2 regions of the Paenibacillus borealis genome follow, and region 1 is predicted to be linked to the other one. Evidence: a T-box and tRNA genes for the amino acid it is inferred to sense, from the RefSeq annotation. Region 1 holds a T-box; the other holds one or more tRNA genes.

Region 1 (4,235 bases):
TTCGTAATTGGCGGCACTGAAGTTCCAGCCGTACATGTTGATTTTGAGCCCTTTGGCCGAGGCGGCTGTTCCGATATTCGCATAATATGTAATGCTGGTGCTCTGCTTAGCAGCGATCTTTTTAACAGCACTGTCTGCGCTGACCGGGATTCCCTTAATGATGCTTCCTCCGGCAGTCACGATTTTGGAGAAATAATTGACCATGTTGACGCTGCTGCTTGCATTGTTAGTATAGGTAAGTGTATAAGTAAGAATATTTCCGCCGGTTTGGCTCTGAATGCCTACATTGCCCAGCTTCACACTAAGCGTAGTGCCGAGCTTGATTGCGCTGATGCCTGTGAGTGTGGAAATTTCCGTTACTGTGGCAGCTGATTTGGCAGTGGTTGTACTGGCTGTGGCAGCAAAAGCCGTGGTTCCCGCGATCCCCGCGATTTGACTTGCAGCAAATGTACTGAGTAACAGCAGAACAAATGCTTTTCTTCGTTTAAGCATGAATTTCCCTCCCTGTATAAAAGCCGATACTATCCTAAAGCCGCCCTGTTCTAATGAGGACAGCCAGGCTTATCTCAAAAGGGAAAATATCAAAATTGGCTGAACGTTCGCTGAAAAAAGACCCCTTAAACCGCGCTGAAGCTTAAAGGAAGCTTAAAAGAAGATAAAAATTAACCTAAAATTATGCAACTTGTCAAAATCGCTGTTTTTGCATATAATAAATAGACATATCTTCTGAACTGGAAGATCGAGTATATTTGACACAATCCGCATAAATGCATTGAAGGAGAAAAGTACGCAGTGCCTGGCTTACAGGGAGGAAGCGCCGCAGATTGAGAGCGTTTCTAAGAGAGCAGAGCTGCCGAAGTTCACTCCGGAGCAGTTCCCTGAATTCCATTCAAGGCTTCCTTGAGGGACACAGTAGGGGATACCGGCCGCAGACCGTTATTTCTGTTAAAGTGAGACAGGTCTCCGCCGGTCCGAAAGAGGGAATATTGCTCTTAAGGGAAGCGTCGCAGCCGTCTAACAAGGGTGGTACCACGGTCTTTTCGTCCCTTTACCGGGAGGAAAGGCCTTTTTTTGTTGACAATACGAGATTTAAGGGGGCAGTACAAGGCATGAAAGAGAAATTGGAAGCATTGAAGGCCGAGGCATTGGCTAAGCTGCAGGAGGTCACCGATCCGCAGATTCTGAATGATTTGCGCGTCAAATACCTTGGCAAAAAAGGTGAGCTTACAGAGGTTCTGCGCGGTATGGGCGGACTCAGCGCGGAAGAACGTCCGGTGATCGGCCAAGTGGCCAATCTGGTTCGCAGTGCCATTGAAGAGGTAATCGGCACAAAGCAGGAGATCTTCCAGCAGCAGGAGACACAGAACCGACTGAATGCGGAGAAGGTCGATGTGTCGCTGCCGGGCCGCGGCCTGCCGCAAGGCGGAATTCATCCGCTGAACCGCGTAATTCAGGAGATTGAGGATATTTTCATCGGCATGGGCTACCAGATTGCAGAAGGTCCGGAGGTGGAGACAGACTACTATAACTTCGAGGCTCTGAATCTGCCGAAGAACCATCCGGCCCGCGATATGCAGGATTCCTTCTATTTAACGGAGGATCTTCTGATGCGCACACAGACTTCTCCGGTGCAGATCCGTACCATGCAGGCCATGAAGGGCGAAACTCCGGTCAAAATCATCTGTCCGGGCAAAGTATTCCGCCGCGATGACGACGATGCGACCCACTCTTTCCAGTTCCATCAGATTGAAGGTCTGGTTATCGGCCGCAATATCCGCATGAGCGACCTGAAGGGCACCCTGCAGCAGTTCATGAAGGAGATGTTCGGTCCTACGGCAGGCATCCGCCTGCGTCCAAGCTTCTTCCCGTTCACCGAGCCGAGTGTTGAGGTAGATGTAAGCTGCTTCAAATGCGGCGGCGAAGGCTGCCGTCTCTGCAAGCAGAGCGGCTGGCTGGAAATTCTCGGCGCCGGTATGGTTCACCCGAATGTGCTGCGGATGGGCGGATACGACCCTGAGATCTACAGCGGCTTCGCTTTCGGCGTAGGCGCCGAGCGGATCGCAATGCTGAAGTACGGCATCGACGACATCCGCTACTTCTACACCAATGATATGGGTTTTGTGAAGCAGTTCAAGGGAATTTAGAGATTTGGCGGGTGTGCGGGGTGAGCGGGGCAGAAATGGCTGCTGTGGATTTTGATTTACTGTTTCAATTAACTGTTAACAATGAACCGGAGAGGAATTTTGGAACTGTAGGAGCGTCAGCGTCCGCCTTTGTATTTGGATTTCTACCGCGAAGAGCGGTTTGAATCAGGAAATCCAAATACAACAGCGGCCGGAAGTCCAAATATTCCTTGCAGGGGCACTAATAACAGAGAGTTTTGAAGCGGGAAGGAAAGATCGCACAACGGCTTACTGGCAAGCGCGTCAAGCACAGACGGCATGGAGATAAATACATCTGAAACAAAAGGAAGTGTGCCATAATGAAAGTATCAACCGCCTGGCTCTCTGATTATATATCGCTGGACGGAGTGACCGCTGATGAGCTCGCGGACAAAATCACTACCGCCGGCATTGAGATTGACGGAGTCGAACGCCGAAACAAAGGAATTTCCGGGATTGTAACCGGCTATGTGAAATCCAAAGAAAAACATCCGGATGCAGATAAGCTGAATATTTGTATCGTAGATGCGGGACAGGGAGAGGATCTGCAGATCGTCTGCGGAGCCAAGAATGTCGCTGCCGGCCAAAAGGTTCCGGTCGCACTGGTAGGCGCTAAGCTGCCTGGACTGGAAATCAAGAAAGCCAAGCTGCGCGGCGTATTGTCGCAGGGAATGATCTGCTCGGCCAAAGAGCTGGGGCTGAACGACAAGCTGCTGCCCAAAGAGCTGCAGGAAGGCATTCTCGTATTGCCTGGGAATACAGAAGTCGGCCAGGATATCCTCAAGGTGCTTGGCCTGAACGATGAGATCCTGGATTTCGACCTGACCCCTAACCGCTCCGACTGTCTGAGCATGATCGGTGCTGCTTATGAAGTGAGTGCAATTCTGGGACGTGAACTGCAGCTGGCTGATCCGGCAGCTGAGCTTGTGGAAGCAGGCGGACGGGCATCGGATTCCATCACTGTTAATATTGAGAATGAAGAATACTGCAGTCATTATGCAGTGCGTTATATTGCCGGAGTGAAGACTGCTCCATCCCCGCTGTGGATTCAGAACCGCCTGATGGCGGCCGGGGTACGACCGATCAACAACATCGTTGACATTACCAACTACGTGATGCTGGAATACGGACAGCCGCTGCATGCGTTTGACGGCGGACAGCTGGAAGGCGGTACTATTGGCGTGCGCTTCGCCCGTGAAGGCGAGCTGCTGACTACACTTGACGGCCAGGAGCGCAAGCTGGAGCCGCAGATGCTGGTCATTGCTGACGGGTCAGGGGCTATCGGCCTGGCTGGGGTAATGGGCGGGTTGTCAACAGAGGTTACAGCAAATACTGTCAATATCGTACTGGAATCCGCCAAATTCGACGGCGGAACCGTACGCAAGACCTCGCGTCAGCTGGGTCTGCGTTCTGAAGCTTCCCAGCGTTTCGAGAAGGAAGTAGATCCGAGTGCCGTGATTCCTGCACTTAACCGTGCAGCTGCACTGATCGCCCGCTATGCCGGTGGCTCCGTGCATGAAGGCATTGTGCAGGCAGGCAGTGCCTCTGTCGGGGAGAAAGTGCTGACCCTGTCACTGGAGAAGCTGAATCAATTCCTGGGTACCGAGCTGTCTTTGCTGGAAGTGAAGACCTTGTTCGGCCGTCTGCACTTCAAGTGCGGTGATGCTGCCCAGGGAATCGTCGAAGTTCAGGTTCCCACGCGGCGCGGCGACATCAGCTATGATGTGGATCTCATTGAAGAGATTGCCCGCCTGTACGGGTATGACAACATCCCAACAACCCTGATTGAAGGGATTACTACTCCGGGTGCACTCACCAGACAGCAGTTCCTGCGCCGTGAGCTCCGCAGCCTGCTGTCCCTTGGCGGATATCAGGAGGTTATGGGGTATTCCTTCATCCAGCCGGAACAGAGCAAGCTCTTCCCGGCGCTGTCGGAAGGCAAGCTCTCCGTGAAGCTGGCTATGCCGATGAGCGAGGAACGCAGCGTGCTGCGTACCAGCCTGCTGCCGCAGCTGCTGGACATTGCCCTCTATAACACCAACCGCCGTCAAGGCGATCTGGCGCTGTTCGAAA
Region 2 (4,235 bases), 2.2 Mb from region 1:
ACCCGAAGCTGTGAACCGAAGCCCCAGTAAACGGCGGCCGTAACTATAACGGTCCTAAGGTAGCGAAATTCCTTGTCAGGTAAATTCTGACCCGCACGAATGGCGTAACGACTTGGGCGCTGTCTCAACGAGAGATCCGGTGAAATTTTAATACCTGTGAAGATGCAGGTTACCCGCGACAAGACGGAAAGACCCCATGGAGCTTTACTGCAGCTTGATATTGAATTTGGGTACGATCTGTACAGGATAGGTGGGAGCCGTTGAGGCAGGAGCGCAAGCTTCTGCGGAGGCGCCGTTGGGATACCACCCTGATCGTATCTAGGTTCTAACCTAGTACCCTAAGCGGGTACGGGGACCGTGTCAGGCGGGCAGTTTGACTGGGGCGGTCGCCTCCTAAAGAGTAACGGAGGCGTTCAAAGGTTCCCTCAGAATGGTTGGAAATCATTCGCAGAGTGCAAAGGCATAAGGGAGCTTGACTGCGAGACCTACAAGTCGAGCAGGGACGAAAGTCGGACTTAGTGATCCGGTGGTACCGCATGGAAGGGCCATCGCTCAACGGATAAAAGCTACCCTGGGGATAACAGGCTTATCTCCCCCAAGAGTCCACATCGACGGGGAGGTTTGGCACCTCGATGTCGGCTCATCGCATCCTGGGGCTGAAGTAGGTCCCAAGGGTTGGGCTGTTCGCCCATTAAAGCGGTACGCGAGCTGGGTTCAGAACGTCGTGAGACAGTTCGGTCCCTATCTGTCGTGGGCGCAGGAAATTTGAGAGGAGCTGTCCTTAGTACGAGAGGACCGGGATGGACGTACCGCTGGTGCATCAGTTGTTCCGCCAGGAGCATGGCTGAGTAGCTACGTACGGACGGGATAAGCGCTGAAAGCATCTAAGCGTGAAGCCCCCCTCAAGATGAGATTTCCCAATTAGTAAGACCCCTTGAAGACGACGAGGTAGATAGGTTGGAGGTGGAAGTGCAGCAATGCATGGAGCTGACCAATACTAATCGGTCGAGGGCTTATCCAACAATTCTAACACGCAGATTCGTTTCGGATTCAGTTTTCAGGAATCAATTTCCTGTGCGGATTTACATGGCTACCATTTATTTGGAGAGATACCCAAGTGGCTATAAGGGGACCCTCTGCTAAGGGGTTAGACTGCGTAAGCGGTGCGAGGGTTCGAATCCCTCTCTCTCCGCCATTATAAATCCAATACTTGTAGTGTGGCGGCGTAGCTCAGCTGGCTAGAGCGTACGGTTCATACCCGTGAGGTCGGGGGTTCGATCCCCTCTGCCGCTACCATACATACCCGGAGGCTTAGCTCAGCTGGGAGAGCATCTGCCTTACAAGCAGAGGGTCGGGGGTTCGAACCCCTCAGCCTCCACCATTTTTAAATCTTAGATCCACCTTACACCGTGCCGGTGTAGCTCAACTGGTAGAGCAACTGACTTGTAATCAGTAGGTTGGGGGTTCAAGTCCTCTCGCCGGCACCATTTTTTACATTAAATTGTGGAACCGTGGTGTAGTTGGCCTAACATGCCTGCCTGTCACGCAGGAGATCGCGGGTTCGAATCCCGTCGGTTCCGCCATTTTTTTTGTTTTAAGGCTTTTTTTATGGCTCGGTAGCTCAGTCGGTAGAGCAAAGGACTGAAAATCCTTGTGTCGGGGGTTCGATTCCCTCCCGCGCCACCATATATGGAGGCTTAGCGAAGTGGCCAAACGCATCAGACTGTAAATCTGCTCACGTACGTGTTCGGTGGTTCGAATCCATCAGCCTCCATCCCTTTTTATGAGCCATTAGCTCAGTTGGTAGAGCACCTGACTTTTAATCAGGGTGTCGAAGGTTCGAGTCCTTCATGGCTCATCCCAATCAAGAAGTCATCACTTTAAAGTGATGGCTTTTTTTATGTTTTCTGGAGGTATGGAATAATAAAAAACACGCAAATTACCCGGAACTCGTTTAAAACCTCTCTCCTCGTTTAATTATAAGTCTATAATGCTGCAGAAATGAGGGAATGACAATTGATCTATGATGCGATTATAGTCGGCGGCGGTTTTGCCGGGCTTCAGGCGGCTATTCAGTTGGGGCGGTACTCAGCCCATCAGGTGCTTGTAATTGATGCTGGAGGCGGAAGATCCAGTTTATGCCGGAGCTATCATAATATATTGGGCTGGCCTGATGGTGTGCCGGGTGAAGAGCTGCGGGCCAGGGGGAGACTTCAGGCGGAAAGAGCAGGTGTAGAGTTTCAGAAGGATAGAATAGTTAAGGCAGAGAAACCGGATGAATTATTCATACTTCATGGAGCCGGGGGACAGCAGTATATATGCAGGGTTCTGCTTCTTGCTACAGGAGTAATGGACCGCTTTCCTGAGCTGCCCGGCTTATTACCTACTCTTGGCAAAACAATATATGTGTGCCCGGACTGCGATGGCTTTGAGATTCAGAACCGGCAGACCGTATTGATGGGCTCTGGCGATGTAGGTGCTAATATGGCTTTTGTTTTGCGGGAACGCACGGGTGATCTGACGTACATTAATCATGAGCGCACCCCCGTGTCGGCGGAGAATCGTATTCGGCTGAATGATGAGGATATACAGTATATCGAAGAACCAGTAGCCCACATCGAGGAAGAGAACGGAAGAATTGAGGCGGTAGTCCTGGAGAGCGGCGAAGTGCTGCCGGCAGAGCGCGGGTTCATTGCTTTTGGCCAGAATCCAGTGCATTCGGAGCTTGCTGCACAGCTGGGAGTGACGCTTCATAAGAACAAGCATGTAGAGGCTAATAAACGTTCATTAATGACTAATATAGAGCATGTATGGGTGGCGGGAGATGTTGCCGTTCATGCGGAGCAGGCGACGGTGGCTATGGGTGAAGGAGCAATTGCCGGGATCTGGATGCATAAGGTTCTGAAGAAAATGAGTCCGGTAGTCTTTCCTCCAGCCAAGAAACGTTTTGCGGAAAAATAGATTGTGGATAAACAAAGCCAATTGTCACTTAGGGTTCAGGAGAGCTATTCCGCATGTTGTAGCAAAATATGATAAAATAGGCGAAAAGAGCAAAAGTGGTGGAGAATGGTGACGATGGATAGCGAGGTTCTGCGTCAAAAATTGGAGCAACTCACCGGAAAGAGAACCGGAATCAAGCAGCTCGGGAGGCAGCATTCAGCTTCTCTTTTTGGCATGGGCACGGAGCAGGAGCAAGCGGTAATTCATGAGGGATATCTATGGATTCCTCTTTATGACAATGACGGACGTATAACCGCGGTGTGGGTGGAGACAGAAGGGCTGTCACCATTGGAGTTGCAGCTGGTCGATTATGCCGGCCGGAACTTCGCGGTTGCCCTCAAGGCTACCGGACTTAAGGAAGAGGGCGAGATGGAAGCCCGTCAGCTCAGCAGCTGGCTGAACGCACAGCTCGAGCAAGAGAAGGATGATACGGAGATTCCGGATGATATTACGCTGAAAGGCCGGCTGTTCGGGGATATGATTCCTTTTTTGCTGGTTAGTGAGAATGTCCATAATCCTCAGATGACGTACCGTTCGTTAATGAAGCTGCTGCGCAGTTATTTTGAGAATGAAGTTCTGTTAATTCCCCTGCAGGATAAAGAATGGTTAATTTTAGCCCGTAAGGAACTGCTCACCGGCGGAGATGATAAGGAAGATGAGGAAGAAAGTGCAGAGGATCTGCTGTCTCAGACCTCTATGGGACTGCATGAACTGATTGCCAGTGAATGGGTTGGGGTCTTCCATCTGGCGGTTTCTCCGGCTATCATCCCGGTTAAAGGGCTGACAGGTTCCGTGGCTCTGCTGCGTGAAACGATTATTCTGGGCCGGATCTTCCAGGTAGGCGATTATATCCATCTGCCATGGGAGCTTCATATGGAGCGTCTGGTGAACAGTATCCCTGATGACCGCCGCAGACAGCTGCTGGGTCAGATCGGTGATTATACGGCTGTGCTGGCGGATAAAGAAATGCTGCTGACTTTGGAGACATTCTTTGAAATGGACTGCAATGTCAGTGAGACTGCGAAGAAGCTGTATATCCACCGGAACACGCTGCTGTACAGACTTGACAAGATCAAGCAGGAGACGGGAGCCGACGTCCGCAGCTTCGGGGATGCTGCAATTGTGAAGTTAGCCATGTTATTGTATAAAGTGACGAAAAGAAAATAGGATTTTTGTGAACCTTGCAAATAGCCAGGAGGCCAGGTCTGGGGTAAGATAAGTGTACAAGAAAGCGT

The links. The T-box of region 1 lies ahead of pheS (phenylalanine--tRNA ligase subunit alpha). A T-box ahead of a tRNA ligase gene usually reads a tRNA of that ligase, here a tRNA-Phe.
Region 2: it encodes a tRNA-Phe, which carries the amino acid that the T-box ahead of pheS (phenylalanine--tRNA ligase subunit alpha) is inferred to sense. The anticodon was not compared.

What each region holds. Positions count from the first base shown of each region.
Region 1 covers NZ_CP009285.1:2,359,217-2,363,451, forward strand. Annotated here, with positions in the region: gene PBOR_RS09830 (hypothetical protein) at 1-492, opposite strand, end outside; T-box leader at 764-1,051, shown strand; gene pheS (phenylalanine--tRNA ligase subunit alpha) at 1,110-2,144, shown strand; gene pheT (phenylalanine--tRNA ligase subunit beta) at 2,483-4,235, shown strand, end outside.
Region 2 covers NZ_CP009285.1:136,133-140,367, forward strand. Annotated here, with positions in the region: rRNA gene PBOR_RS00650 (23S ribosomal RNA) at 1-1,021, shown strand, start outside; tRNA gene PBOR_RS00655 (tRNA-Ser) at 1,104-1,195, shown strand; tRNA gene PBOR_RS00660 (tRNA-Met) at 1,220-1,296, shown strand; tRNA gene PBOR_RS00665 (tRNA-Val) at 1,306-1,381, shown strand; tRNA gene PBOR_RS00670 (tRNA-Thr) at 1,412-1,487, shown strand; tRNA gene PBOR_RS00675 (tRNA-Asp) at 1,506-1,583, shown strand; tRNA gene PBOR_RS00680 (tRNA-Phe) at 1,611-1,686, shown strand; tRNA gene PBOR_RS00685 (tRNA-Tyr) at 1,692-1,774, shown strand; tRNA gene PBOR_RS00690 (tRNA-Lys) at 1,786-1,858, shown strand; gene PBOR_RS00695 (NAD(P)/FAD-dependent oxidoreductase) at 2,017-2,961, shown strand; gene PBOR_RS00700 (PucR family transcriptional regulator) at 3,076-4,167, shown strand.